Regions from separate parts of the Streptomyces sp. NPDC056160 genome, predicted to be linked through region 1. Evidence: riboswitches for the same ligand, from Rfam matches in the RefSeq annotation. Region 1 holds a riboswitch; each other region holds the start of a gene.

Region 1 (9,562 bases):
CACTCCGCCCGGGTCAGAGCGCGGGGAACCGGCACGGCGGCCGTCAGAGCGACGGCGCTCAGCAGGAGCAGGCAGACGGTCATGCCACGGTCTCCGGTCCTGATCGGAGGTGGGCGGATGTCGGGTCGTGCGGTGGGGCGTGCGGTGCGGTGCGGTGGAGCGGGATGCGGTGCGGGGCGTGCTGTGCGGCATGCGATGCGGTGGTGCCGGGAGTCGAGCCGCGGTCGTACGGGCGAGTGGTGCGCGGTGGTGCCGTGCGGACCGTGCGGGCGTGGTGCGCGCGCAGCGCGGGCCTATCCAGTATGACGGGGACGGGCCCCACGAGTCATGGTCCGGCGGCAACCGACCCGCACGGCATCCGTGATGACGACTACGGCGTCACCCCGCCACGATCCGCCCCGTCACCTCTCCCAGCCCCACCCGGGTCCCGTCCGCGCCCGGGGCCCACGCCGACAGCGTCACCACGTCCCCGTCCTCCAGGAACGCACGCTTGCCGTCCGGGAGTTCGAGCGGTTCACGGCCGTTCCACGTGAGTTCCAGGAGCGAGCCGCGCTGGGCGGGCTCCGGTCCGCTCACCGTGCCCGACCCGTACAGGTCGCCGGTGCGCAGCGAGGCACCGTTGACGGTCATCTGGGCCAGTTGCTGGGCGGCCGTCCAGTACATGGTGGAGAAGGGCGGTTCGGACACGACGTGGCCGTTGATCGCGATGGAGATCCGCAGGTCATAGCCGCCGGGCTCCTCCCCGGTGTCGTCCAGGTACGGCAGCAGCTGGTGCGTGCGGTGCGGCGGGGCCAGCCGCGCGTCCTCCAGGGCGTCCAGCGGAGTGATCCACGCCGACACCGACGTGGCGAACGACTTGCCGAGGAAGGGTCCGAGCGGAACGTACTCCCAGGCCTGGATGTCCCGTGCCGACCAGTCGTTGAGCAGGCAGAGCCCGAAGACGTGCTCGCGGAAGTCCGCGAGGGCCACCGGCTGTCCGAGCCGCGAGGGCACGCCCACCACGAAACCGACCTCGGCCTCGATGTCCAGCCGGACGGAGGGCCCGAAGACGGGGGCGGGGTCGGCGGGCGCCTTGCGCTGTCCCGAGGGGCGTACGACGTCCGTGCCCGACACGACCACCGTGCCGGAGCGGCCGTGGTAACCGATCGGCAGATGCTTCCAGTTGGGGGTCAGCGAGTCCCCGGCGTCGGGGCGGAAGATCTGGCCGACGTTGCGCGCGTGGTTCTCGGACGCGTAGAAGTCGACGTAGTCCGCGACCTCGAAGGGCAGGTGGAGGGTGACCGAGGACAGGGGGTGCAGGAACTGTGCCACCGTCTCCTGGTGGGCGGGCACGGTCACCCACGCCGTCAGCGCGCGCCGTACGTCCGACCAGGCGGTGCGGCCCGCGGCGAGCAGCGGGCTCAGGGTGGGTCGCGCCAGCAGGGCGGCGTAGGGGGAGCCGAGCGCCAGTGCCGCCGCGCCCGCGTCGAGGACGTGGTCGCCGAGCCGGACGCCGACGGTCCGTTCCTGCGATCCCGCGCGGGAGAAGACACCGTAGGGAAGGTTGTGCGGACCGAAGGGGTCGCCCTCGGGGACCTCGAAGGGGGGCATCGGGTTCTGCCTCTCTTTCGTCTGCCGTGCGTTCCGTGGGGCGCAGGCGGCGGCCGGGCCACACGGTCATGTGGTCGCGCCACACGTTACGGAAGAGGTGCCGTCTTGGGCAGGGGATAAAGAGTCCACAATGTCCGGATTGGGCTTGCCGGGGCGGCAATTGCGCCTCAGCGCACCCGGCCTCACCACCCGGCACCGACCCGGCACCGACACCGGGTATCACCACCCGGATCGGCCCGGCACCACCGCCCGGCACCGGCTCGGCACCGCCGCCGCACGGGCGCGGTCCACCGGGCACGTGGCCCCGTTCCCGTGCGTCACCCGCGTGGCGGATGATCCGTATTCTCTGATCATGCCCGTTCGCCCCGCCCCCGCCCTCATCGCCACCGACCTGGACGGAACGCTGCTGCGCGGCGACGACACCCTGTCCGAGCGTTCCCTCGCCGCGCTCGCGCGGGTGACGGCGGCGGGCGCACGGCACCTCGTCGTGACCGGCCGGCCGGCGCCGAGGGTGCGGTCGCTGCTCAAGGACCTGGGGTGCACGGGGCTCGCGGTCTGCGGCCAGGGCGCGCAGCTCTACGACGCCGGGGCGGACCGCCTGCTGTGGTCGGTGACGCTGGACCGGGAGACGGCCGAGACGGCGCTCGGCAAGATCGAGGCCGAGGTGGGCGAGGTGTACGCGGCGGTCGACCAGGACGGAGTGGACGGGCTCACGCTCATCGAGCCCGGGTACCGCATGCCGCACCCGACCCTGCCCGCCCGGCGGGTGGGGCGGCGCGACGACCTGTGGCGCACGCCCATCAGCAAGGTGCTGCTGCGCCATCCCGGCCTGTCCGACGACGAGCTTGCGGAGGCGGCCCGCGGTGTGGTCGGTTCCCTCGCCACGGTCACCATGTCGGGCCCGGGGACCGTGGAACTGCAGCCCCGCGGCATCACCAAGGCGACCGGTCTCGCGCTGGCCGCCGGGCGTCTGGGGCTGGGGCCCGAGGGCACCCTCGCCTTCGGGGACATGCCGAACGACATCCCCATGTTCCGGTGGGCCGCCCGTGGGGTGGCGATGGCCGACGCCCATCCGGAGCTGAAGGCGGTCGCCGACGAGGTCACCACGTCGAACGAGGACGACGGCGTGGCCGTCGTCCTCGAGCGACTGTTCACCTGACCCGGTCGGCTCAGTACGCGCTGTAGACGTTGTCGATGGAGCCGTAGCGCGCTGCTGCGTAGTTGCAGGCGGCCGTGATGTTGGAGACCGGGTTGTAGATGTCGAACGAGGTGCCCGACACGTGGTAGGCGTTGAAGGTCGGCTGGATGACCTGGAGCAGGCCCTTGGACGGGATGCCCGCGGCGGCGTTGGAGTCCCAGTTGTTGATGGCCATCGGGTTGCCGGACGACTCGCGCATCACGTTGCGGTAGATGCCGTTGTACGTGCCGGGGATGCCCTTCTGGCCCATGATCGCGAGCGACTCGCGGATCCAGCCGTCCAGGGTGTTCGGGTAGGCGACGGTGCTCGCCGCCGTGGCGGTGGTCGTGGCCGTCGTGGTGGTGGCCGCGGAGGCGCTGGCGGCGCCGATCAGGGGCAGGGCGAGGACGGCGGCACCCGTGCCGGAGACGGCGAGGGTGCGGACGAGGCGAGCGGTGCGGGAACGGCGCTGACCGTTTGCGTGCATGGCGGATTCCTCTCCGTCGCCTGCGAGGTGAGCTGTCGGGTTCGGGCGGGGAGGTGCCCGGCCGCGCCCCATAGGGCGCGGCTTCACCCCGAGCCGTTCCGGCGCGGCGTACGACGTAGGACGACGTACGGCGCTCCGGCCCGGCGACTTACCTGGGTCCCCCGCTCCTGCCATGAGTGGTTCGGTCGATGGATATCGGGCGGTGGCAGGATTCGGCGGTCCGCCCGACTGGCCGGGAACGTATGCGAGAGCACATGTCCCGAACAAGTACCTGATTCACACATCGCCCTAGTTGACCTTGTTCTGGGGCGTTTCGGGTGCTTGATCCTTTGCAGTTGCCAAGGGTCAACTGGCTTGCGGGGGAAGGGGAGCTGGGGCTGTCCGGGGGGTGACGGGGCGGCGGTGTGAGCGTGACTCAAGTCACGGAATAATCCGCCGAGGAGCATTTGCGGCCAAGGGGAATTGGAATATCAATAGGGGTAAATCGGACTCACGATGGCGGGGGTGAAGCGGAGGCGAGGGGGAATCGGGAACAAGGATGCGGGGCGGGTCGTGACGTGACGAGTGGAAGGGTGACGGTCGTCACGCTTGGTGAGGTCGTGGCCCTGTTCGTACGTATGTATAGGCGAGGGCGGGTTCCGGGGAGGAGTGAGGGCAGGGAGGGGGGCGGGTAGGGAGGAGGGAGTCGATAAATATCTGTTCATATGTGGTGATCGAAAACATATCGGTCGTGATCCGATACCACCTGGCCTGTATCGGTGGGCGCTATCGGTGATCGAAACGTGACCGGATACGCTGACTTGAGTGATGGCAGCGACCTATCGACAAACCGTGTAACGCCAGCAGACACCAGCAGACAGGAGACCCCTCGTGACCGTCGTCGGGCCGTTCGGGCTGAGCGTGCGGGACCAGGCTCTCGAAGCCGATGTCCAGGCCGGGTTGGCGGCTGTCGAGGAAGGGCTGCTCGAAGCCACCAAGAGCGAGGTCCCGTTCATCACGGAGGCCGCTCAGCACCTCGTCAAGGCCGGCGGGAAGCGGTTCCGTCCGCTGCTCGTGATGCTCGCGGCCCAGTTCGGTGACCCGTACGCGCCGGGGATCGTGCCGTCGGCCGTCGTCGTGGAGCTGACCCACCTGGCCACGCTCTACCACGACGACGTCATGGACGAGGCCGCCGTGCGGCGCGGAGTGGCCAGTGCGAACACCCGCTGGGGCAACTCGGTGGCGGTGCTCACCGGCGACTTCCTCTTCGCCCGGGCCTCGCAGATCCTCGCCGACCTCGGACCGGAGGCCGTCCGGGTGCAGGCCCTGGCGTTCGAACGGCTGGTCACCGGGCAGATCCTGGAGACGGCGGGCCCGCAGGACGGCAGGGACCCCGTCGAGCACTACCTGGACGTACTGGGCGGCAAGACGGGTTCCCTGGTGGCCGTGTCCTGCCGGTTCGGCGCGATGATGTCCGGGGCCGACGAGACCGTCGTCGACGTGCTCACGCAGTACGGGGAGCGGCTCGGCGTCGCCTTCCAGCTGGCGGACGACGTCCTGGACATCGCCTCCGACTCCCACGAGTCCGGCAAGACACCGGGCACCGACCTGCGCGAGGGCGTCGCGACACTCCCGGTGCTGCGGCTGCGCGAGCGCGCGGCGCGGCTGGGGCTGGCCGAGGACATCGCCCTGTGCGAACTGCTCGACTCCGACCTGAGCGACGACGCGCGGCATGCCGAGGCGCTGGCGGCGCTGCGCGCGCATCCGGCTCTGGAACAGGCGCGCCGCGACACCGTCCGGTACGCGGAGGAGGCGCGGGCCGCACTGGCGCCGCTGCGCGAGTGCGACGCGAAGGCGGGGCTGCTCCAGCTGTGCGACGCGGTCGTGCACCGGGCCGGCTAGCCGGGCCCGCACCTCCAGGCGACACCGGACAGCGGCTACCGGCCACCACCGGCCCGGCCCCGCTCACCTGGGCCAGAGGGCGGAGTCTCCACCCCGACCCCTACGGGGTGGTGGAGACTCCGCCCTTGTGTGTCATACCGCAGAGGTACACGGAGTTGGCTCCGGGGTCTGACGCTTTCGCGCGGCCGATTTGGTCAGATGGAAGCACGGACCACACCACTCCTCACCGATTCGGGTGAGAATGGCGGCTTGGGGTGGGAGAAGTGCACACGGGCAGCCGCCGCCGACGACGGAGGTAAGGCACACATGGCACCGTACGAATCCGACGACAGCAGGGACGCCGCGGAGGCCGACGGCAGGCACTCGGTGCGCCGCAAGGCCGCGCGCTACGTCGTCCCGGTCGCGGTGGTGGGGGTGGCGGCGGCGACCATCGGGCTCGTCCCGGCACTCGCCGACTCCGGTGACCCCCACCTGCCGAAGATCACCGCACAGCAACTGATCGAGAAGATCGCCAAGTCGGACGTCGAGCGACTGTCCGGCACGGTCAAGATCACCACTGACCTCGGCCTGCCGAACCTCGGCGGTCTGGAGAGCAGCCTCGCCTCCGGCGCCGTCAAGGGCGGCGGCGACGGATCGTCCGCCGACCCCACCTCCAAGCTGACCGGGCTGATCTCCGGCACGCACACGCTGCGCGTCGCCGCCGACGGCCCGGACCGGCAGAAGCTCTCGCTGATCGAGAGCGCCGCCGAGTACAACCTCATCCACAACGGCAAGGACATCTGGGGCTACGACAGCAAGTCCAACGAGGTCTACCACGGCACCGCCGCCCAGGACGGCACCGAGGGGAAGGACCGGAAGGTCCCCGCAACGCCCAAGGACTTCGCCGACGAGGCCCTGAAGTCGGTCGACGACACCACGTCGGTCACCGTCGACGGCACCGCACAGGTCGCCGGGCGGGACGCCTACAAGCTGGTCATAGAGCCCAAGCACGCCTCCGGCACCACCGTCGGTGCGATCAGCATCGCGGTGGACTCCAAGACCGGGATGCCGCTGAAGTTCACGCTGACCCCGGCGAGCGGCGGCGCCGCCGTGGTCGACGCGGGCTTCACCCAGGTCAGCTTCGCCGCGCCGGCCGCATCCACGTTCGACTTCACCCCGCCCAAGGGCGCGAAGATCACCGAGGAGAAGGACGGCAAGGCGGGCGAGCACGGGCTCAAGCCCGGCGCCCCGCACCAGGACGTCACCCCGCCCAAGGACTTCTCGCAGGACAAGGGCCTGGGCAAGGACGGCGTGAAGGTCATCGGCAAGGGCTGGAACTCCATCGCCGCCTTCGACACCGGCGGCAAGGGCGGCCTCCCGGCGAGCCACTCCGGCAGCGGTGACCTGAGCGGCTTCCTGGGCTCGCTCGGCGACCACGTGAGCGGCAAGTTCGGCAAGGGCACGGTCTTCTCCACCCGCCTGGTCAACGCTCTGATGACGGACGACGGCAAGGTCTACGTCGGAGCCGTCACCAAGGACGCCCTGGTGAAGGCGGCGAACACCGGGCGTTGAGCACGCCGGAGACTCGACGGAGCGGGGGAGCCGATGGACGACGCGGACGGCGGGCGCGCCCGTGAGAGCGGCGGCGGGCGAGGCCGTGACGGCAGTGACGGTGACGGCAGTGTCATCCGCACCCGTGCCCTCACCAAGCGCTACCGCGGCGGGCAGCTCGCCGTCGACGGTCTCGACCTGACCGTTCCGGCGGGCAGCGTCTTCGGCTTCCTCGGTCCGAACGGCTCCGGCAAGACCACCACCATCCGGATGCTGATGGGGCTCATCGAGCCCACGTCCGGCACCGCGCGGGTCCTGGGGCAGCCCATGCCCCGGTCCGCGCGCACCGTGCTCCCGCACATCGGCGCGCTGATCGAAGGACCCGCCCTGTACGGCTTCCTCTCCGGCCGGGACAACCTGCTGCGCTACGACGCGGCCGACCCGACCGCCGACCCGCGCACCCGGCGCGCCCGGACCGCCGCCGCGCTGGACCGGGTCGGCCTGACGGCGGCCGCAGGCAAGAAGGCCAGGACCTACTCCCTGGGGATGAAGCAGCGCCTCGGGCTCGCCGCCGCACTGCTCCGGCCCCGCAGACTGCTCGTCCTGGACGAGCCGACCAACGGACTCGACCCGCAGGGCATGCGGGAGATCCGCTCCCTGGTGAGGGAGCTGGCCTCCGACGGCACGACGGTCTTCCTCTCCTCCCACCTCCTCGACGAGATCGAGCAGGTGTGCACGCACGCGGCGGTGATGACCCGGGGCCGGCTCGTCACGCAGGGGGCGGTGGCCGACCTGGCCGCCGGGGCGCGCGGCCGGCTGGTGGTCACCACGCCCGACGGGACGGAGGCGGCCCGAGTGCTCAAGGAACGGGGCATCGGCGACATGGTCGTCACCGAGGACCGGGTGACCGGCGAGCCGCCGGCCGGCGAGCTGGCCGAGGTGAACGCGGCGCTGGTGGCGGCAGGTGTCCGTGTCCGCGGTTTCGGAGTCGAACGCGCCTCGCTGGAGGACGCGTTCGTGGCACTCACCGGGGAGGGATTCGATGTCGCGGACTGAGGCGGCGGGCCTGACCGGGCCACCGGTGCGCGGGGCGGTCGGAGCGCACCCGGACCCCCTGTGGACCCTCGGCCTGCTGCGCAACGAGCTGACGGCCACCTTCCGGCGCCGGCGCACGCTCGCCCTGCTGGGCGTGCTGGCCGCCGTGCCCGTCCTCGTCGGGGTGGCCGTGCGGATCGAGACGCGCAACGGCTCCTCGGCCGGGGGAGGCGGCGGAGGACCCGCCTTCATCGCGCAGATCACCAACAACGGACTGTTCCTGGTCTTCACCGCACTGGCCGCGACCCTGCCGTTCTTCCTGCCGCTGGCGGTGGGCGTGATCGCGGGCGACGCGATCGCCGGCGAAGCCGGGGCCGGCACCCTGCGCTATCTGCTGGTCGCCCCCGCGGGCCGCACCCGGCTGCTGCTCACCAAGTACGCCACGACCATCGCCTTCTGTCTGGCCGCCACCCTCGTGGTCGCCCTCTCGGCCCTCGCCGTGGGCGCGCTGCTCTTCCCGCTCGGCGACCTGACGACGATCTCCGGCACCCGGATCACCTTCACGGACGGACTGGGCCGCGCCCTGCTGATCGCCGTCGTCGTCGCCGTCTCCCTGACCGGCATCGCCGCGCTCGGCCTGTTCGTCTCGACGCTGACCGACAGCGGCATCGCCGCCATGGCGACGACCGTGGGCCTGCTGATCACCGTTCAGATCGTCGACCAGATACCCCAGCTGCACGCGGTCCAGCCGTACCTCTTCCCGCACTACTGGCTCTCCTTCGCCGACCTCATGCGCGAACCGGTCTACTGGGACGGGCTGGTGAAGAACCTGGAGCTGCAGGCGCTGTACGTGGGGGTGTTCGGCTCGGCGGCCTGGGCACGGTTCACGGCCAAGGACATCACCGCGTAGGGCCGCCGGCGGCCGGTGGTGGACTCATACCGTGCCGGTGAGGCGGGCCAGCGGCTCCGTCCCGCGCGGCGGCCGGCCGCTCAGGTCGCCCAGGCGCCAGGCCGCAATCCACGGCACGCGGTGGACGTCGACGACGGCCTCGATCGGCCCCACCCGCTGCGCGAGCGGGCGCGGCAGCCGTCCCGGCGCGTCCGCGACGAGCACCACGGCGTCCAGGTCGAGGCCGGCCGGCGCCCCGCCGCCGCGGAACACCTCGACCGCCCGGACGACGGCTTCCAGCCCGGCCGCGTGCGTGCGGGCGACGAGCAGGACCGAGCGCGGCGCGTCCGGCCCGGGCCACTGGCGTCCGCAGTCGTGACCGCCGTAGACGGCGGCGAGCGTGGTGGTGCCCGCGCCGCCGTGCGTCGCCACCCAGGAGTACCGCCTGGGCGTCGCCCGTGGGAGCGCCCCGGCGGCGACCGGCCCCGCCGGCGCCGGTGCCCCGGGTGCCGCTCCGGTGGCCACCGGCCCGCGGATCCATATCTCCGGTCCCTGCCGCATGTCCGTTCGCATGCCCGTTCCCTCCGTGGTCACCACGACGATCTTGGCGCTCGCAGCGTTACCCCGATCACAGGGCAGCGGTTCCTGGTGCGAGTCTGTGACGTCGCGGTGACGTGGAAACCGCAGGCGAGCAGGGAGACTCGACAGTACGCGCAGGACCGGATGGCACGCATCCGAGTGAGGGAGCCATGTACCGACTGAGCCGCGAGAAGAAGCGGGAACACAAGCGCGCCGTGCGCTCGGCGGCGGCCACGGCGACACCGATCGCCGTCCACGTGCCCGTCACCCCGTCCGGGCCCGTGGACACCGCGGGCGGCAGCGCCTGGGCCTCGGTCGGTGGCGTGCGGGTGGACTCGGCGCCCGGCGAGGAGATCCAGCAGGCGGTGCTGAACCACCTCCACCGCATCGCCCT
Region 2 (9,562 bases), on a different contig from region 1:
GGCCGCGTGAGCTGCCGCTCCGGCTCGCCGGGGGCCCGGCGAAGAGCCCTCCCGCCCCCCGTTCGCCACCCCCGTGTGGCGCTCCCCTGAGCACCCTCACCCTCCCGCTGAGCCCCCGCGGGGACCGTCGGCACCCCTTCGGCGGCGGCCCCGGAGCCAATTCCTTGTGAAGAACTTCACGAAGTTTTCCGACAAGGCGTCACGGGGGCTACGCCACCGACCAGGCGATCCCGTCCAGGATGTCGTGCTCGCTGACCACGACCTCCTCGGCGCCGATGCGTTCCATGATCGAGAGCAGCACCAGGGCGCCCGCTCCGATCACGTCGACCCGGCCCGGGTGCATCGACGGGATCGCCGCGCGCTCCGCGTGCGTGGCGTGCAGCAGGGACGTGGTGATCTCGCGGACGCGGTCGTGGGAGAGGCGGGAGTGGTGGATGCGCGCCGAGTCGTACTCGGGCAGGTCCTGCGCGATCGCCGACACGGTCGTCACCGACCCGGCCAGACCCACCAGCGTGTGCGCCTCGCGCAGCGGGACCGTCTCCTCGGCGAGGTCGAGGGCCGCCTCGATGTCGGCCCTTATGGCCGCGATCTGCTCCTCGGTGGGCGGGTCGCTCACCACCCCGTCCCGGACCAGGTGACGCTCGGTCATCCGGACGCAGCCCACGTCCACCGAGCGGGCGGCGCGCACGTGGTCGCCGCCCACCACGAACTCCGTGGAGCCGCCGCCGATGTCGACCACCAGGAACGGCTTGGCGAGGTCGTCACGCCCCGTCAGTTCCTTCGTCGCACCCGTGAACGAGAACTCCGCCTCCTGGTCACCGGAGATGACCTCGGGCTCGACACCGAGGATGTCCACCACCCCGCGCACGAACTCGTCCCGGTTCTCGGCGTCGCGGGAGGCGGAGGTGGCCACGAAACGCAGCCGCTCGGCGCCGTACTCCTTGATGACCTGCGCGTACTCACGGCAGGCCGCGAAGGTGCGCTCCAGTGCCTCGGGGGCGAGCCGGCCGGTGCGGTCGACGCCCTGGCCGAGCCGCACGATCGTCATGCGCCGGTCCAGGTCGGTGAGTTCACCCGTTGCCGGATTCGCGTCCGCGACCAGCAGGCGGATGGAGTTCGTACCGCAGTCGACGGCGGCGACCCGGGTCACTGGCTCTTCTCCTCGTGGGCCTCGTGGTTCTCGTGGTTCTCGTGGTTCTCGGGCACCGTCACGCACGGGCCCTTGCGCCACCACTCGGGCAGCATCGCGATGGCCTCGTCGCCCAGCGGGTTCACGCCCGGCCCGGCGGCCAGGGAGTGCGCCACCAGGACGTGCAGGCACTTGACCCGGTCCGGCATGCCGCCCGCGCTCGGAAAGCCCGTCAGCTCCTCGATCTCGTCCCGGCGCCGGACGTAGTCCTCGTGCGCGGCCCGGTAGGCCGCCGCCAGCTCGGGATCGGCGGCCAGCCGCTCGGTCATCTCCTTCATCACGCCGTCGGCCTCCAGCGTGCCGATCGCCGACGCGGCCCGCGGGCACGTCAGGTAGTACAGCGTCGGGAAGGGCGTGCCGTCGGGCAGCCGCGGGGCCGTCTCCACGACGTCCGGCTGCCCGCACGGGCAGCGGTGCGCGATCGCGCGCAGCCCGCGCGGCGGCCGTCCGAGCTGCTGCTTGAAGGCCTCGACGTCCGCGTCGGTGGGTTCGGTGCGCGGGGTGGGCGGCGGGGGCGTTTCCATGCCTGTGGGGAAATCTCTCTGTCGGTTCACTGGTGGGCGGCGTCGGCCTTGTCGACGCCGTACCAGACGTTGGTGTACCAGGGGCGGCGGGCCGCCCCGTGTTCGGCGCGGGAGCGCTTGACCGGGCCCGGCTCGACCATGGTGTAGCCGGTCTCCCCGGGGAGCACGTAGTGCAGCCGCTGCCGGATCTGCTGCTCGGCGTAGGCGTCGTCCCGCCAGCGCGCCTTCAGGTCGCGCAACTGCTCGACCCGCTGCTGTGCCTGCGCCTTCTGCCGCCTGAGGTCGGCGATGTCGGCGCGCTGGGCGACGTACTGGCGCATCGGGTAGGCAAGGGCGACCACCAGCGAGCACACGACGAGCGCGAGCAGCGCGGCGCGCCCGGTGAGCCGGGACCGGCGGGCCTGCCGCCGGGTCTGGGAGCGGTAGACACGGGCCGCGGTCTGCTCGCCGAGCAGCCTGAGCCTGGTCGCGGTGGAGAACCGGTCCCGGTCCTTCACGGCCATCGTCGCGCCTCCCGTTGGTCACCTCGTACGTGCCGCACACGCGCGTACGTCCCCGGACACGGTACGGGACCGGGTGCGGGGACGTACGGACGACTGGCGAAGCCTCACCCTTTGCGGCTCGGCCCGGCCGTGGTGCGGCTCAGCCCTTCAGGCGTGGTGCGGCTCAGCCCTTGAAGCGCGGGAAGGCGCTGCGGCCGGCGTACACCGCGGCGTCGTCGAGGATCTCCTCGATGCGCAGCAGCTGGTTGTACTTGGCGACGCGCTCGGAGCGGGCCGGGGCGCCGGTCTTGATCTGGCCGCAGTTGGTGGCGACGGCGAGGTCGGCGATGGTGACGTCCTCGGTCTCACCGGAGCGGTGGGACATCATGCACTTGAAGCCGTTGCGCTGGGCCAGCTCGACGGCGTCCAGGGTCTCGGTCAGCGAACCGATCTGGTTCACCTTCACCAGCAGGGCGTTGGCGGTGCCCTCCTCGATGCCACGGGCCAGGCGCTCGGGGTTGGTGACGAACAGGTCGTCACCGACGAGCTGGACCTTCTCACCGAGCTTGTCGGTGATGACCTTCCAGCCGGCCCAGTCGTCCTCGAACAGCGGGTCCTCGATGGAGACCAGCGGGTAGGCCGCGACCAGCTCCTCGTAGTACTCCGTCATCTCGGCGGCGGAGCGCTCCTTGCCCTCGAAGAGGTACTTGCCGTCCTTGTAGAACTCGGAGGCGGCGACGTCGAGGGCCAGGGCGATCTGCTCGCCCGGGGCGTAACCGGCTTCCTTGACGGCCTCGAGGATGAGGTCGAGGGCCTCGCGGTTGGAGCCGAGGTTCGGGGCGAAGCCGCCCTCGTCGCCGAGGCCGGTGGCCAGACCCTTGTTCTTCAGGACCTTCTTGAGGGTGTGGTAGACCTCGGTGCCCCAGCGCAGGGCCTCGGAGAAGGACTCCGCGCCGATCGGGGCGATCATGAACTCCTGGATGTCCACGTTGGAGTCGGCGTGCGAGCCGCCGTTCAGGATGTTCATCATCGGCACCGGCAGCAGGTGCGCGTTGGGGCCGCCCAGGTAGCGGAAGAGCGGGAGGTCGGAGGCCTCGGAGGCGGCGTGGGCGACGGCGAGCGAGACGCCGAGGATGGCGTTGGCGCCGAGCGAGCCCTTGTTGTCGGTGGCGTCCAGGTCGAACATGGCCTGGTCGATCAGGCGCTGCTCGGTGGCGTCGTAGCCGACCAGCTCCGGGCCGATCTGCTCGATCACGGCGAGGACGGCCTTCTCGACGCCCTTGCCCTGGTAGCGGTTCGGGTCACCGTCGCGCAGCTCGATGGCCTCGAAGGCGCCGGTGGAGGCGCCGGACGGGACGGCGGCACGACCCGTGCTGCCGTCGTCGAGGCCGACCTCGACCTCGACCGTGGGGTTGCCTCGGGAGTCCAGGATTTCCCGGGCTACGACGACGTCGATGGACGGCACGAGCATCTCCTTCGTGGATGTGACGCTGAAAGTGCGGGGCGGCTGCCTTGCGGCGGTGCCTTGCGACTAGAGCCTAACCGTCCCGGGCCGCCGGTCGGCCGACCGACCGTCCCGTGGACAGGGTGACGGTACACATTGTTCCAGTACGGAACAAAGGGCGCGGGGACGGGGACACGAACGGAAAGCGAAAAAGCCCCGCCCCGGTGCGTACGGGGGAACACGCACCGGGGCGGGGAGCCCGTGGGGACGGGGGGGTGACCCCACGCGGCCTCCATGATGGGGGCCGCGCCTGGGGAGGGCCTGGGGCCCTGCTAGCGGGCCGCTGTCACTTCAGGTGCAGCTGCTGGCCCGGGTAGATGAGGTCGGCGTCGTCGACGATGTCCTTGTTCAGGTGGAACAGCTTCTCCCAGCCGCCCCGCACGCCGTGCTCGGCGGCGATGGAGCTGAGGGTGTCGCCGGCTGCCACCTTGTACTCGCCGTCGCCCTTCTTGACCTTCTTGCCGGTCGGGGTGGTGACGGTCTTCTTCGGGGCCGGACGCGTCTCGGAACGGTCGGCGGCACGCTGCTCGGTCGAACGGGTCGAGGTGCTGCTCTTGGAGCTGCTGCTCGACGAGGACGACGAGGACGACGAGGAGGAGGACGAAGAGGAAGAGGAGGACGACGAGGACGACGACGAGCTGCTGCCGCCGCTGGAGGAGGCGCCGGACAGGCCCTTGCCGCAGACCGGCCAGGCACCCTTGCCCTGGCCCGCGAGCACCTTCTCGGCGACGGAGATCTGCTGCGACTTGCTCGCCAGGTCGGCGCGCGAGGCGTAGGCGGTGCCGCCGTACGCGGCCCAGGTGGAGTTGGTGAACTGCAGGCCGCCGTAGAAGCCGTTGCCGGTGTTGATGGACCAGTTGCCGCCGGACTCGCACTGGGCGACCGCGTCCCACTCGGAGGAGGTGGCGGCGGAGGCGTTGCCGGCCGCCATCAGCGGGCCGGCGACGGCGACGCCGGTGACACCGGCGAGTGCGATGGCGCGGGTGGCCTTGGACGGACGACGATGCTTGCCCTTGCCGGAAAACAGCATGGAAGGATCCCCTCACCGACGCCTGCGAGGTGAGCTGTCGGGTTCGGGCCGGTTGAGTTGCCCGGCCGTGCCTTTGGGGAGGCACGGCTTCACCCCCAGCCGCTCCGGTCGACTTCCCGGCGCGGCACTTACCTTGGGTCCCCCGCTCCTGCCTACGGCGCTCGAAGCGACGACTGTTCCCGTACGGCCGCTGGCAGGATTCGGCGTTGCGGCAGCCGGGGCTCGCGGTGGCGAGCGGTCATGACCGTAGACAGGTGATCCGCCGGATTTCAAAGACGATCAGGGCTTCTGAGACTCATCCCACACTTTCACCGAATGGGACATTCGGCGCGAAGTGTGACCTGAACTCCCCCTATTTCTGGGTGTTTTCAGTGGGGACATCCAGGCTCTGACCGGCGACGATGTGGTCGGGGTCGGCGCCGACAGCACCCTTGTTCGCGTCGTAGAGGGCGTGCCATCCGCCGTGGAGGTCAAGGGAGTCGGCGATGGACGTGAGGGAGTCACCGGTGCGGACGGTGTAGGAGGCGGCGGAGGCGGTGTGTGCGGCGCCTCCGTCACGAGAGGCGTGCCGGCCGCCCGTACGGCCCTCCGTGGCGCCCTCGTCGGCGCTGCCGCCGCGGTGCCGGCCGCCGCCGAGCGCACCGGTGTCGACGAGGGCCGAGGAGCCGGCGGTCTGCCTGTAGTCCTCGGCGGAACCGGAGTTGCCGTAGCCGCCGGTGTCGCCGGCGCCCGCCGAGGGGGTGCCCTCGGACGTGCCCGGTGCGTGGGACGTGTCGGACTTGGACGAGTTGCCCTGGTTCGGAGATGAAGAGCCCGAAGTATCCGAGGAGCCCGAAGAGTCCGAAGAGCCCGAAGGGGAGGGCTTCGTGGTGGAGTTGCCCGGCGCACCGGTCCCGTGTGACGAGCCGGCAGTCCCGTCGGTGTTCGCCGAAGGGTCGGACGAACCGGACGAGTCGCCCGCACCGCTCTGCGAATCATCGGACAGACCGGGGTCGTTCACGCCGGAGCTGTCGGAACCTCCTGAGCCGTCGGAGTCGTCGGACCGGCCGGTGCCGTCGGAGGTTCCGGATGATCCCGACGTTCCGGATTTCCCACTCGTTCCGGTTGATCCGGAGGAGTGCGACGAACCGGAGGACCCGTTGGCGCCGTTCGAGCCGGACTTCGAGTTCGAGGACGACGAGTCGCCGCCCACGCCCGTGTCGACATGGGCCGCACCGGAGCTCTTGGTGAGCCCGGTGAGCAGACCGCAGGTGTGCCAGGCGCCGGGCCCCCGGTCGGCGAGGATCTTCTCGGCCACGGCTATCTGCTGGGAGCGGCTGGCCTGGTCGGCACTCGGCGCGTAGGACAGGCCGCCGTACCTCTCCCAGTCGTCCTGGGTCAGCAGCAGACCGCCGTAGTAGCCGTGGCCGTTGTCGGCGCTCCAGGAGCCGCCGGTCTCGCACTGGGCCACCTTGTCCCACGTGGTGCCGTCGGCCGCGCTCGCGCCACTGGCGGCGACCAGCGGGATGGCGATGGCCGATCCGGTCACTCCGGCGGCGACGATGAGGGCCGGAGCCTGACGGGGGCGACGGTGACGACCGTTCCCGGAGAGCATGCGGAGACCTTTCGCACGACAGCAGTGACCGCGCGGCGGCGGGGCGGGGACGCCCCGGCGTCACGCTGATGGGTGAAAGTATCGGGTGACGATCACTTGTCACAAGTTAATGCCGCGCAGATCACGTGAACATCACATAGTTGAGCGTGTGTCATCTTTACTGCTGCCGGCACGGGGTGTAGAGCCCCCCGGGGGATCATTTTCCGGCCACTGTCAGGCGGGCGGTGCCGGGGTGAAACGGACAGGCAGGGTCCGCAGTCCGCGCATGATGAGTCCGCCGCGCCAGCGCAAGTCGGCCGGGTCCGCGTCGAGTTGCAGGTCGGGCAGCCGGGTGAGGAGGGTGGCCAGCGCGGTCTGGCCCTCCAGGCGGGCGAGCGGGGCGCCCAGGCAGTAGTGGATGCCGTGGCCGTAGCCCAGGTGCTGGTTGTCGCGGCGGCCGAGGTCCAGGGTGTCGGGGTGGGCGAACCGCTCCGGGTCGCGGTCGGCGGCGGCGAGGACCACCAGCACCGGATCGCCCGCGGCGATGTCCTGCCCGCCCAGGGTGAGCGGCCGGGTGGCGAACCGCCAGGTGGCCAGTTCCACCGGCCCGTCGAAGCGCAGCAGCTCCTCCACGCCGGTCTCCAGCAGGCCGCTGTCGCCACCGGCCAGGGACGTCTGCAGCCGCTCCCGCTGGCCGGGGTGGGTGAGCAGGGCGTACGTGCCGTTGCCGATGAGGTTGACGGTCGTCTCGAAACCGGCGAACAGGAGGATGAAGGCCATCGCGGCGGCCTCGTTCTCCGTGAGGTGCTCGCCGTGGTCGGAGGCGCGGATCAGGCCGGAGATGAGGTCCTCGCCCGGGGTGGGCTCGGCGGGCAGGGCCTCGCGCTTGCGGTGGATCAGCTCGGCCAGGTAGCCGCGCATCTTCTTCACCGAACGGGCCACCCCGCCCCGGGGCCCCTTGCCGTGCCGGATCATCATGCCCGCCCAGTCCCGGAAGTCGTCCTGGTCCTCGCGCGGGACGCCGAGCAGGTCGCAGATGGCGTAGATGGGCAGCGGGAAGGCGAACTCGTGGATGAGGTCGGCGGTCCCGCGCCCGGCGAAGGAGGCGATGAGGCCGTCGGCCAGCTCCTGCACGCGCGGCGCGAACTCGGCGACCCTGCGGGGCGTGAACGCCTTGCTGACCAGGCGGCGCAGCCGGGTGTGGTCCGGCGGGTCGATGTTGAGCAGATGCGTCATCAGCTCGGCCTTGCGCTCGCCCGGGATGCCCGTCTTGCCCTTGGCGTGCGCGGGCTCGTCGTGGTGGGCGGGGTTCTTGGACAGCCGGGAGTCGGCCAGGGCCTGCCGGGCGTCGGCGTACCGGGTGACCAGCCAGGCCTCCACTCCGCTGGGCAGCCGGGTCCGGTGCACGGGGGCGTGCTCGCGCAGCCAGGCGTACGCGGGGTAGGGGTCGCTCGCGAATTCCCAGGTGAAGAGAGGGGGCGGGGTGGTGGCGGAGGAGGGGGTGTCCGGCTGGTCGTGCATGGGGGCGACAGTAGTCGCCGGGGGTGCAAGGGCGCAGAGGTGGCGTCGTCGGGTGGGGGCCGTGGGGGGGGGAGCCGGCCGTGCGGTTCCCCGCGCGCCTCGGGGGAACTTCAGTCCTCCTCTCCCTTCTCCTCCCCCCTCTCCTTCTCCGTCTCCTTCTGCTTGATCGCGTCTCTGTAGGCGCGCGCCGCAGCTCGCAGGGCTGTTTCCGGGTCGGTGCCCTCCGCCTCGGCGCGGGCGGCCAGGGCCAGCAGTTCGTAGCCGATGTCCTCGCCCTGGGGCAGCGGTACGTCAAGCCCCGCCGTGCGCGCCCGGGACGCGAGTTTCGCCGCGAGGGCGAGGCCGGGCTGGTGGAGGGGTACGCCGTCCGTGACGGACGCGCGCTGCTTCTCCTCGGCCTTGGTGCGCCGCCAGTGCTCCTTGACCTCCTCCGGTGTCGCGGCGCTCTCCTCGCCGAAGACGTGCGGATGGCGGTGGATCAGCTTGGCGACGATGCCGGCGGCGACGTCGTCGACGGAGAACGGGGCCTCGGGGTCGTCCTCGGCGATCCGGGAGTGGAAGACGACCTGGAGCAGGACGTCCCCCAGCTCCTCGCGCAGTGCGTCCCGGTCGCCGTCCTCGATCGCCTCGACCAGTTCGTACGCCTCCTCGATGCCGTACTTCGCCAGGCCCTGGTGGGTCTGCCGGGACGACCACGGGCATTCGGCGCGGATGCGGTCCATGACCTGCACCAGGTCGAGCAGGCGTGCGCCGGGCAGGTCGTAGGAGGCGGGGAGCAGTTCCAGTTCCGGCATGGCGAGGCGGCCGGAGCCGGCGAGCCGGGCGAGGCCGTCGGTGAGGGCGGGCTCACCTTCACCCGTCGCCACGACCACGACCGTACGACCGCCGGCGCAGGCGCCGACCAGTTCCTCGGCGCTGGGCGAGGCCTCGGCCACGGTGACGCCCGCCTCGCGCAGATACGGCAGCTGCGGGTGCGCCCCGTCCGCGCACAGCACCCGGTCGGCCGTGCGCAGCGCCTGCCAGGCGGGCCAGGACAGCAGGCCGGGGGCGACCCGGTGGCTGGTGGTGAGCAGGACGATGCGTCCGGCGGGGGCGGTCCCGGTGGCCCCGGTGGTGTGGGCGGAGGTCGTGTTCACGCTTCGAACGTAACGCACGCCGCCGACGGCCCGAGGAGTTGTCCACAGGCCGGGGCCCGCGTGCGCCCCGCCGGTCAGCAGGCTGTCCGCCCGGCGGCGGCATGCGTCAGTCCGTCTGCTGCGCGGCGGGCGTGCGTCAGGGCGTCCGCTGCGCGGCGGGCGCGCGACAGGCCGTCCGCTGCGCGGCGGCGTGCGTCAGGCCGTCTGCTGCGTGGCGGGCGGCGTCGAGACGTCCCGCAGCCACGGTGTCTTCGCCGCGACGCCGCCCTTCTGCACGTCCCAGGCGCCGTAGCGCGGGTTCACGTCGACGTGGAGTTCGCGGGAAGCGGCGGACAGGGCGTTCCAGAAGGCCGGCCGGCTGGGGTCCGTGTGCAGTTTCGCCGCGAGCTTCTGCGCCTCGACCTGGAGGCGGAGGTTGTCGTCCAGGCGCTGCGGCGCCACCCCGTACTGCTGCAACCAGGCCGTCTCCAGCGCCTTGGTGCCGCCCGCCTGCTGTTCGAGTCCGGAGCGCATCGTCTGCACCTCCCGGCCGTCGGCGGTGACGCCGGCGTCCCGGGCGGCCTGGTCCAGGACCCGGTCCAGCACCATCTGGTGCAGGGTGTC
Region 3 (9,562 bases), on a different contig from region 1:
GCGGTGACCACCACCGCGTCGCTCGTCTCGTCGGCGAGCGCCCGTGCCAGCGCCGTGCGGAAGTCCTCCGCCGACGCGGCCGTCGTGAGGTCCAGCGGCGGCTGCGGGCGCAGGCCCTCCGCCAGGCAGCGGTCGTAGGTGAGCACGCCCAGCGACTCGGAGTTGCCGAGGATCGCCACCCGGGGCCCGGCGGGCAGCGGCTGCCGGGCCAGCAGCAGTCCGGTGTCGACCAGCTCCGTGATGGTGTCGACCCGGATGACGCCGGCCTGCCGCAGCAGCGCGGACACCGTCGCGTGCGGCAGGCGTGTGGCCCGGACGGCGTGCCCCTGCGGGCCCGATCCGGCCCCCTGCACGACGACGAGCGGCTTCGCCGCCGCCGTGCGCCGGGCGAGGCGGGTGAACTTGCGCGGGTTGCCGATGGATTCCAGGTACATCAGTGCGACGTCGGTGTCCGGATCGTCGTACCAGTACTGGAGGACGTCGTTGCCCGAGACGTCCGCGCGGTTGCCGGCGGAGACGAACGTCGACACGCCCGTCACCCCGGTCACCCCGCCGCCGCGCCGGTGCAGCCGGGAGAGCAGGGCGATGCCGATGGCACCGGACTGGGCGAACATGCCGATCCGGCCGGGGCGGGGCATCGCGGGGGCGAGCGAGGCGTTCAGCCGGACCTGGGGCGAGGTGTTGACGACGCCGAAGGCGTTGGGCCCGACGATCCGCATGCCGTACGTGCGCGCCTGCCGTACCAGGGCGCGCTGGCGCTCCCGCCCCTCCGGGCCGCTCTCGGCGTACCCGGCGGAGATCACGACGAGTCCCTGCACGCCGTGCTCACCGCACTCGGTGACCACCTCGGGGACGTGTGCGGCCGGCACGGCGACCACGGCGAGGTCGACCGGCCCGTCGATCTCCCGGACCGAGCGGTGTGCGGGCACCCCGTCGATCTCCCCGCGCGCCTCGCCGAAGGCCCGGTTGACGGCGTACAGCCGGCCCGGGAAGCCGGCTTCGCGCATGTGGTCGAGGATGCTGCGGCCCACGCCCCCGCGGGTGCGGCCCACTCCGATGACGGCGACCGAGCCCGGCGTCAGCAGCCGCCGCACCGACCGCGCCTCCGCGCGCTGCTCCCGCGCGCGCTGCACGGCCAGCGAGCGGTCGGTGGGCTCGATGTCGAACTCCAGGCGTACGACGCCGTCCTCGAAGCTGCGCTTCTGGGTGAACCCGGCATCGGTGAACACCTTGATCATCTTGTTGTTGGCGGGCAGCACCTCGGCGGTGAAGCGGCGGATGCCGCGCTCGCGGGCGACGGCCGCGATGTGCTCCAGGAGGGCGGAGGCGACCCCGCGGCCCTGATGGGCGTCCTGCACCAGGAAGGCGACCTCGGCCTCGTCGGAGACGGGGGGCGCGGGCGCGGCGCGCCCTGCGGCAGGGGCGGTGGGGGGCGACGGGCGGTCGGAGGCGGCCGCTCCCGCCGTGCCGACGCGGTCGTAGCGTACGGTGGCGATGAACTCGCCGCCGATCGTGGCCGCGAGTCCCACCCGGTCCACGAAGTCGTGGTGCGTGAAGCGGTGGACGTCCTTCGCGGACAGTCGCGGGTACGGCGCGAAGAAGCGGTAGTACTTGGACTCGTCAGACACCTGTTCGTAGAAGCTGACCAGCCGGTCGGCGTCCTCGGCGGTGATCGGGCGGATCCGCGCGGTGCCGCCGTCGCGCAGCACCACGTCGGCCTCCCAGTGCGCGGGGTACTCCTGCCGGTCCGACGAGGTGTGCATGGGCCCCAGAGTACGGCTCGCGTCCGACAACGGCGCGAGGCAGTCTGTGGGGGACACGCGTGAAGACACGCCCGGGGCGGAGCCCCGCCGGACCGAGGCCGCGGTCCGGCGCCGCCGGGGCACCGGCTCCGGTGCCGTCCGGGACGAGCTTCACGTATGGGAAACTGGTCTAGACAACCTGAAACACTGAAGGGCAGCATCACATGGCTGAGCGCCGCGTCAACGTCGGCTGGGCCGAGGGCCTCCACGCCCGCCCCGCTTCCATCTTCGTCCGGGCCGCCACGGCCTCAGGGGTCCCCGTGACGATCGCCAAGGCCGACGGCAACCCCGTCAACGCGGCCTCCATGCTGGCCGTCCTCGGCCTCGGTGCGCAGGGCGGCGAGGAGATCGTCCTCGCCTCCGACGCCGAGGGCGCGGACGCCGCCCTTGACCGGCTGGCCAAGCTGGTCGCCGAGGGGCTCGAGGAGCTTCCCGAGACCGTCTGACCGGTCGCCGGTCGCGGCGGGGCGGCACATATCGCATACGGAAACCGCGTCGTCCCCGTCTTTCCGGGCGGCGCGGTTTCCGTACGGCCCCGGTGGCGGGAAATGCGGAGCGCATCGGGGACGCCTGAACCAATTCAAGGCAGCGTGAATACCGCCCCGGGCAACCCCTCAGGCGATTTCCTCTTTGTATACGGCAGTCGTGTTAATTCCGTCCGGCCGATGTGTTGAGGGGACGTTTCAGAGCCCTCACTCGGTGTGCGGCGGTCACCCGTTCGGCGTGCAGGGCGGCGAGCGCACGGGCGCGTCCGGTGTCGCCGCGTGCCACGGCGTCCGTGATCGCCCCGTGCTCGGCCCACGCCTCCACCGGGTCGGCCGGGTCCGGCACCCCGTACATCCAGGCGATCTTGTGCCGCAGCTGCGCCAGTACGGTGCTCAGCGCGGCGCTGCCGCAGGCCTGGGCCAGGGTCTCGTGGAACCAGGCGGCCAGGGACCGCAGCTCCTCGCCGCCGCCGCTCACCGCTCGCTCCTGCCCCAGCCTGACCAGGCCGCGCAGCACCTTCAGATGGGCCTCGGTGCGCCGCTGGGCGGCCCGTGCGGCACCCAGCGGCTCCAGCAGGAGGCGCATCTCCAGCAGGTCGGCGGCCTCCTGCTCGGTCGGCTCGGCGACGCAGGCGCCCGCGTGCCGCCGGGTCACGACGAAGCCCTCGGCCTCCAGGGTGCGCAGCGCCTCGCGCACGGGCACGCGCGAGACGCCGTAGCGGCGCGCGAGGACTTCCTCGGTGAGCCGGGTGCCGCGTTCGTGGACCCCGGCGACGATGTCGTCCCGGATCGCCGTGCACACCGCGTGCGCCGGAACGCGCATGACCGACCTCCGCATTGATCCCCGTGGAACTCCCGCGATGAACGCGTGTTCCGTGACTCTATGGCAACGCGCGGGAATTTCCGACGGCGTGACGGAATCCGGGGATATTTTTTGGACAGTACGGAAGCACGGAAGCACGGAAGCACGTAAGCACGGAAGTGCGGAAGTGCGGAAGTGCGGAAACAGGCGCCGGAATGCGGAGAGCCCCGGCCGGTGGGCCGGGGCTCTGCCTGACGGTCAGCGCTTCACGCCTTCGGGCGGGTGCCGCCTCAGACGTGCACGCCGTGCTTGCGGAGGTAGGCGATCGGGTCGACGTCCGAGCCGTAGTCCGGGGCGGTGCGCGCCTCGAAGTGGAGGTGCGGGCCGGTGGCGTTGCCGGTGGCGCCGGACAGGCCGATCTGCTGACCTGGCGTGACCTGCTGGCCCACCGAGACGCCGATGGACGACAGGTGACCGTACTGGGTGTACATGCCGTCGGCCATCCTGATCACGATCTGGTTGCCGTACGCCCCGCCCCAGCCGGTCTGCACGACGGTGCCGACGCCGACCGCGTGCACCTCGGTGCCGGCGGCGGCGTGGAAGTCGATGCCGGTGTGGGAGCCGGAGGACCACAGGGAGCCGCCGGTCTTGTAGCCGGTGGAGACGTAGGAGCCGGTGATCGGCGGCACGAAGGTGTTGAGGCGCCGGCGCTCGGCCTCGCGGGCGGCCCGCTCCTTGGCCTCGCGCGCCTTCCTCGCCTGCTCGGCGGCCCGCTTGCGCGCGGCCTCCTCGGCCTGCTTCTGCCGGGCCGCCTCCATCTGGGCGGTGGCCTGCGCGTCGACCCGTTCGGCCACGGTGTCGCCGAGGGTGACGACCGGGGTGAGCCCGGTGTCCGCCGGGGCGGGGGTCTCGGCGGCGAGCGCCGGGGAGGCGGCGAGGGTGCCGATGACACCGGTGGTGGTGAGGGCCGCTACGCCCGCCGCGCGGGCGGTGGTGCGCTGCATCCGGCTGGGGCGACGGTGCTTCCCGGTGGCGCGCGTGAACGCCATGTGGTGGCTGGTCCTTTCCTTCCCTCTCGCCTACCGGGTTAGCTGACGGGTTCGGAGCAGGAAGGTCTCCTACGGGCCCCGCGCGCGGCGCGCGGTGTCCGATTCACCCCAGGGACTGCGTGGGTCCCCGGCTCCCCTGGCTCGCGCCGTACGGGGACTCGGCGATGACTGTCCGGTGCCGCGGGTGCGGCGCACTGCCCGACGAACAGCCGGACCGACGCTAGACGGGGCCGCTTCCGCATCCCAAACGGATCCGGGTTTTTGTAGCGCAGCCCACAGGGCAGACTGGCGGTCTCTCCCGCAATCCGGACATCACGGGGCCCTGGTGACGCCTCGGTCACCAGGGCCTCCCGCGTACCTGACTCTCGGTCTTCTCCGGGGCTCCCGCGCAGCTGCCTCTCGGTCACCCCCGCGGCTCCCGGCGTTGGTTACTCGGCGGCGACGACGGTCACCGGGCCGGCGCCGACGGCTTCGACGGGCTCCCTGATCTGTGCCGCGTCACCGACGAGAACCGTCACCAGCCGGTCCACCGGGAACGCGCTGACGACCGCCGCGGTGGCCTCCACCGTGCCGGTCTCGGCGAGCTGCTGATAGAGCGTCGCCTGGTAGTCGTCCGGCAGGTGCTGCTCGACCTGGTCGGCCAGCGTGCTCGCCACGGCGGCGGCCGTCTCGTACTTGAGCGGCGCCACACCGACGAGGTTCTGCACGGCGACGTCCCGCTCGGCCTCGGTGAGCCCCTCGGCGGCGAGCTTGCGCAGCACCGTGAAGAGGTCGTCCAGGGCCGGGCCGGTGTTGGGCGTGTCGACCGAGCCGCTGATCGCGAGCATCGCCGCGCCCGTGCCGTCGGGCGCGGAGCGCAGCACCTGGCCGAACGAGCGCACCCCGTAGGTGTAGCCCTTCTCCTCGCGCAGGACGCGGTCCAGGCGGGAGGTGAGGGTGCCGCCCAGGCAGTAGGTGCCGAGCACCTGGGCGGGCCACACGCGGTCGTGCCGGTCGGGTCCGACGCGGCCGATGAGCAGCTGCGTCTGCACGGCGCCGGGCCGGTCCACGATCACCACACGGCCGGTGTCGTCGGCGGTGACCGGCGGCACGGGCCGCGGCTCGGCCGGCGAGCCGGTCCAGGCGCCCAGGGTCTCGCCGAGCAGTTCGCCGAGGTCGATGCCGGTGAGGTCGCCGACGACCACGGCGGTGGCGGTCGCGGGCCGCACGTGCCGGTCGTAGAAGGCGCGGACGGCGGACGCGTCGACGGCGCGGACGGTCTCCTCCGTGCCCTGGCGCGGCCGCGACATGCGCGTGCCGGCCGGGAACAGCTCCTTGGAGAGTTCCTTGGCGGCGCGGCGGGAGGGGTTGGCCAGCTCGTGCGGGATCTCGTCGAGCCGGTTGCGCACCAGCCGCTCGACCTCGGACTCGGCGAACGCGGGCGCCCTGAGCGCGTCGGAGAGCAGACCGAGCCCCTTGGCCAGGCGGGAGGCCGGGACCTCCAGGCTGAGCCGTACGCCGGGGTGGTCGGCGTGGGTGTCCAGGGTGGCGCCCGCGCGCTCCAGCTCGGCGGCGAACTCCTCGGCGGAGTGCTTGTCGGTGCCCTCGGAGAAGGCCCGCGCCATGATGGTGGCGACGCCGTCCAGGCCGGCCGGCTCGGCGTCCAGGGGCGCGTCGAGGAGCACCTCGACGGCGACGACCTGCTGGCCGGGTCGGTGGCAGCGCAGCACCGTCAGGCCGTTGTCCAGCGTGCCGCGCTCGGGGGCCGGGAACGCCCACGGCCGGGCCTCGCCCGCCTGGGGGCGGGGGTGGAAGTCCATGGTGGCCAGCTCGGTCACTTCGCCGTCTCCTCGGTGTCTTCGCCGGCCGCGGCGTCCGCGTCCGGTGCCTGCTCCTGTGCGTCGGGGGCGGTCGGCTCGTAGACGAGGACCGCGCGGTTGTCGGGGCGCAGACGGGCCTTGGCGACCTCCTGGACCTCCTCGGGCGTCACCTCCAGTACGCGCTGGACGGCGGTCAGGGCGAGCTGCGGGTCGCCGAACAGGACGGCGTAGCGGCACAGTTCGTCGGCGCGGCCCGCGACGGTGCCGAGCCGGTCCAGCCACTCGCGCTCCAGCTGGGCCTGGGCGCGCTCCATCTCCTCGGCGGTCGGGCCCTCCTCGGCGAAGCGGGCCAGCTCCTCGTCGATGGCGGTCTCGATGACCGGTACCTCGACGTCGCCGGAGGTCTTCACGTCGAGCCAGCCCAGGGAGGGCGCGCCAGCCAGCCGCAGCAGGCCGAACCCGGCCGCGACGGCGGTGCGGTCGCGGCGCACCAGGCGGTTGTACAGCCGGGAGGACTCGCCGCCGCCGAGGACGGTCAGGGCGAGGTCGGCCGCGTCGCACGCGCGCGTGCCGTCGTGCGGGAGCCGGTAGGCGGCCATCAGGGCGCGGGCCGGGACCTCCTCCTCGACGACCTCGCGCAGCTGCCCGCCGAGCACGTCGGGCAGCGAGCCGTCGCGGGGCTGGGGCTTGCCGTCGTGGGACTCGATGGAGCCGAAGTACTTCTCGATCCACGCGAGGGTCTGCTGCGGGTCGATGTCACCGACGACCGAGAGGACCGCGTTGTTCGGCGCGTAGTACGTCCGGAAGAACGCGCGCGCGTCCTCCAGGGTGGCCGCGTCCAGGTCCGCCATGGACCCGATCGGCGTGTGGTGGTACGGGTGGCCCTCCGGGTAGGCGAGGGCGGTCAGCCGCTCGAAGGCGGTCCCGTAGGGGACGTTGTCGTAGCGCTGGCGGCGCTCGTTCTTGACGACGTCGCGCTGGTTCTCCATCGACTCGTCGTCCAGGGCGGCGAGCAGGGAGCCCATGCGGTCGGCCTCCAGCCAGAGCGCCAGCTCCAGCTGGTGGGCGGGCATGGTCTCGAAGTAGTTGGTGCGTTCGAAGCTGGTGGTGCCGTTGAGCGAGCCGCCGGCGCCCTGCACCAGTTCGAAGTGACCGTTCCCCTTCACCTGGGCGGAGCCCTGGAACATCAGGTGCTCGAAAAGGTGAGCCAGACCGGTACGTCCCTTGACCTCGTGGCGGGAGCCGACGTCGTACCAGAGGCACACCGCCGCGACCGGGGTCAGGTGGTCCTCGGAGAGCACCACGCGCAGGCCGTTGGCCAGACGGTGCTCGGTCGCTGTCAGGCCGCCGGAGCCTGCCTCGGCTGTGGCCGTGTGACCCTTGGGCATGTACGTCCCTTCGATCGCGATGGCGGTCCGGGAACCGCCCTGTTCCTGCCGGTCCTGCCACCTTATGCAAGCGTGCGGACGCCTGGCGAAGTTCCCGGCGGGGGTACGCCCAGAGCGAGATGGAAGTGGGGGCGGGGCCGGGGGGCGGGGCCGGAGCGGAGCCGGGGGCGCGGACGGGGTCGGGAGCGGGAGCAGACGGCGCTGGGGGCACGCGGGCGGGGGCGTGCGGGTGGCAGGACGGCGCGCCCGGGCGGGGCCGCCGACGCGTGGGCGGCGGGCGGGACTTCGGCAGGAAGGTGCCGGGGCGGGCGGTTCGGGTGCGGGCTGTGCGCGGGCGGACCATGCGCGGGCGGGCTGTGGCCCGTTGCCGGGGTTCAGGCAGGGCTCCGGGAGCGTTCCGGTGGGGTCCCGGGAGCAATCCGGTGGGACTTGCGGAGCGATCCGGGGGGGTTTCCGGAGCAGTCCGGTGGGGTTTCCGGGCGGTCCGACGGGGTTTTTGGGGTGGTCCGGTGGGGCCTGCGGGACGGGGTCCGGTCCACGTTGTCAGTCCGGCGGTCCACAATGGTCGGCGTCAGATCCCGTCACACGCTTCAGCAAGGAGCCGGCAGCGATGGCCCGCCGCAGCACGAAGACCCCGCCGCCCGACGACCCGTACGAGGAGAAGATCCTCGACATCGACGTGGTCGACGAGATGCAGGGCTCCTTCCTCGAGTACGCGTACTCGGTCATCTACTCGCGCGCCCTGCCGGACGCCCGGGACGGACTGAAGCCGGTGCACCGCCGCATCGTCTACCAGATGAACGAGATGGGCCTGCGCCCGGAGCGCGGTTACGTGAAGTGCGCCCGTGTCGTCGGCGAGGTCATGGGCAAGCTCCACCCGCACGGCGACGCGTCGATCTACGACGCGCTGGTGCGGCTGGCCCAGTCCTTCTCGATGCGCGTCCCCCTGGTCGACGGCCACGGAAACTTCGGCTCCCTGGGCAACGACGACCCGCCCGCCGCCATGCGGTACACCGAGTGCCGCATGGCCGAGGCGACGAGCCTGATGACCGAGTCGATCGACGAGGACACGGTCGACTTCGCGCCCAACTACGACGGCCAGGAGCAGGAGCCGGTGGCCCTGCCCGCCGCCTTCCCGAACCTGCTGGTGAACGGCGCGTCGGGCATCGCCGTCGGCATGGCCACCAACATGCCCCCGCACAACCTCGGCGAGGTCATCGCGGCCGCCCGCCACCTGATCCGCCATCCGAACGCGGACCTGGACGCGCTGATGCGGCACGTCCCGGGCCCCGACCTGCCCACCGGCGGCCGGATCGTCGGCCTGTCCGGGATCCGGGATGCCTACGAGTCGGGCCGCGGCACGTTCAAGATCCGCGCCACGGTCTCGGTGGAGACCGTGACCGCCCGCCGCAAGGGCCTCGTCGTCACCGAGCTGCCGTTCACGGTCGGCCCGGAGAAGGTCATCGCCAAGATCAAGGATCTGGTCGGCGCGAAGAAGATCCAGGGCATCGCCGACGTCAAGGACCTCACCGACCGCGAGCACGGGCTGCGCCTGGTGATCGAGATCAAGAACGGCTTCGTGCCGGAAGCGGTCCTCGAACAGCTCTACAAACTGACGCCGATGGAGGAGTCCTTCGGCATCAACAACGTCGCCCTGGTCGACGGTCAGCCCCTCACGCTGGGCCTGAAGGAACTGCTGGAGGTCTACCTCGACCACCGCTTCAACGTCGTACGGCGCCGTAGCGAGTACCGGCGCGGCAAGCGACGCGACCGGCTGCACCTGGTCGAGGGCCTGCTCACGGCGCTGGTGGACATCGACGAGGTCATCCGGCTGATCCGCTCCAGCGAGAACTCCGCGCAGGCCAAGCAGCGCCTGATGGAGCGATTCTCGCTGAGCGAGGTCCAGACGCAGTACATCCTCGACACGCCGCTGCGCCGGCTGACCAAGTACGACCGCATCGAGCTGGAGGCCGAGAAGGACCGGCTCATCGCGGAGATCGAGGAGCTGACCCGGATCCTGGAGTCGGACGCGGAGCTGCGCAAGCTGGTCTCCAACGAACTGGCTTCGGTCGCCAAGAAGTTCGGCACCCCGCGGCGCACGGTCCTCCTGGAGGCGGGCGCCGTCCAGGTCGCCGCGGTGCCGCTGCAGGTGGCGGACGACCCGTGCCGGGTCCTGCTGTCCTCGACGGGTCTGCTGGCCCGTACGCCGAGCGCGGGGGCGTCCCCGCGGGACGCGG

What was found. Region 1 has a riboswitch for cyclic di-AMP ahead of ACFC02_RS12220 (transglycosylase SLT domain-containing protein). Riboswitches for the same ligand answer to the same signal wherever they lie in the genome.
Positions count from the first base shown of each region.
Region 2: it holds a riboswitch for cyclic di-AMP, as region 1 does, so the genes downstream of both, ACFC02_RS33045 (transglycosylase family protein) here and ACFC02_RS12220 (transglycosylase SLT domain-containing protein) in region 1, are expected to answer to the same signal.
Region 3: it holds a riboswitch for cyclic di-AMP, as region 1 does, so the genes downstream of both, ACFC02_RS16225 (peptidoglycan DD-metalloendopeptidase family protein) here and ACFC02_RS12220 (transglycosylase SLT domain-containing protein) in region 1, are expected to answer to the same signal.

Region 1 is NZ_JBHJUW010000025.1:62,755-72,316, forward strand. It holds gene ACFC02_RS12205 (M56 family metallopeptidase) at 1-83, opposite strand, end outside; gene fahA (fumarylacetoacetase) at 379-1,590, opposite strand; gene ACFC02_RS12215 (HAD family hydrolase) at 1,943-2,749, shown strand; gene ACFC02_RS12220 (transglycosylase SLT domain-containing protein) at 2,760-3,254, opposite strand; cyclic di-AMP (ydaO/yuaA leader) riboswitch at 3,259-3,451, opposite strand; gene ACFC02_RS12225 (polyprenyl synthetase family protein) at 4,125-5,135, shown strand; gene ACFC02_RS12230 (outer membrane lipoprotein carrier protein LolA) at 5,442-6,686, shown strand; gene ACFC02_RS12235 (ABC transporter ATP-binding protein) at 6,720-7,721, shown strand; gene ACFC02_RS12240 (ABC transporter permease) at 7,708-8,610, shown strand; gene ACFC02_RS12245 (DUF6668 family protein) at 8,635-9,162, opposite strand; gene ACFC02_RS12250 (tetratricopeptide repeat protein) at 9,339-9,562, shown strand, end outside.
Region 2 is NZ_JBHJUW010000126.1:3,170-12,731, forward strand. It holds gene ACFC02_RS33025 (exopolyphosphatase) at 209-1,150, opposite strand; gene ACFC02_RS33030 (DUF501 domain-containing protein) at 1,147-1,713, opposite strand; gene ACFC02_RS33035 (septum formation initiator family protein) at 1,740-2,216, opposite strand; gene eno (phosphopyruvate hydratase) at 2,380-3,660, opposite strand; gene ACFC02_RS33045 (transglycosylase family protein) at 3,986-4,729, opposite strand; cyclic di-AMP (ydaO/yuaA leader) riboswitch at 4,734-4,899, opposite strand; gene ACFC02_RS33050 (transglycosylase family protein) at 5,082-6,257, opposite strand; gene ACFC02_RS33055 (cytochrome P450) at 6,537-7,823, opposite strand; gene ACFC02_RS33060 (nucleoside triphosphate pyrophosphohydrolase) at 7,934-8,959, opposite strand; gene ACFC02_RS33065 (SurA N-terminal domain-containing protein) at 9,155-9,562, opposite strand, start outside.
Region 3 is NZ_JBHJUW010000037.1:18,389-27,950, reverse strand. It holds gene ACFC02_RS16240 (GNAT family N-acetyltransferase) at 1-1,763, opposite strand, end outside; gene ACFC02_RS16235 (HPr family phosphocarrier protein) at 1,967-2,248, shown strand; gene ACFC02_RS16230 (GntR family transcriptional regulator) at 2,451-3,110, opposite strand; gene ACFC02_RS16225 (peptidoglycan DD-metalloendopeptidase family protein) at 3,380-4,138, opposite strand; cyclic di-AMP (ydaO/yuaA leader) riboswitch at 4,151-4,312, opposite strand; gene ACFC02_RS16220 (pitrilysin family protein) at 4,567-5,955, opposite strand; gene ACFC02_RS16215 (pitrilysin family protein) at 5,952-7,325, opposite strand; gene ACFC02_RS16210 (DNA topoisomerase (ATP-hydrolyzing) subunit A) at 7,936-9,562, shown strand, end outside.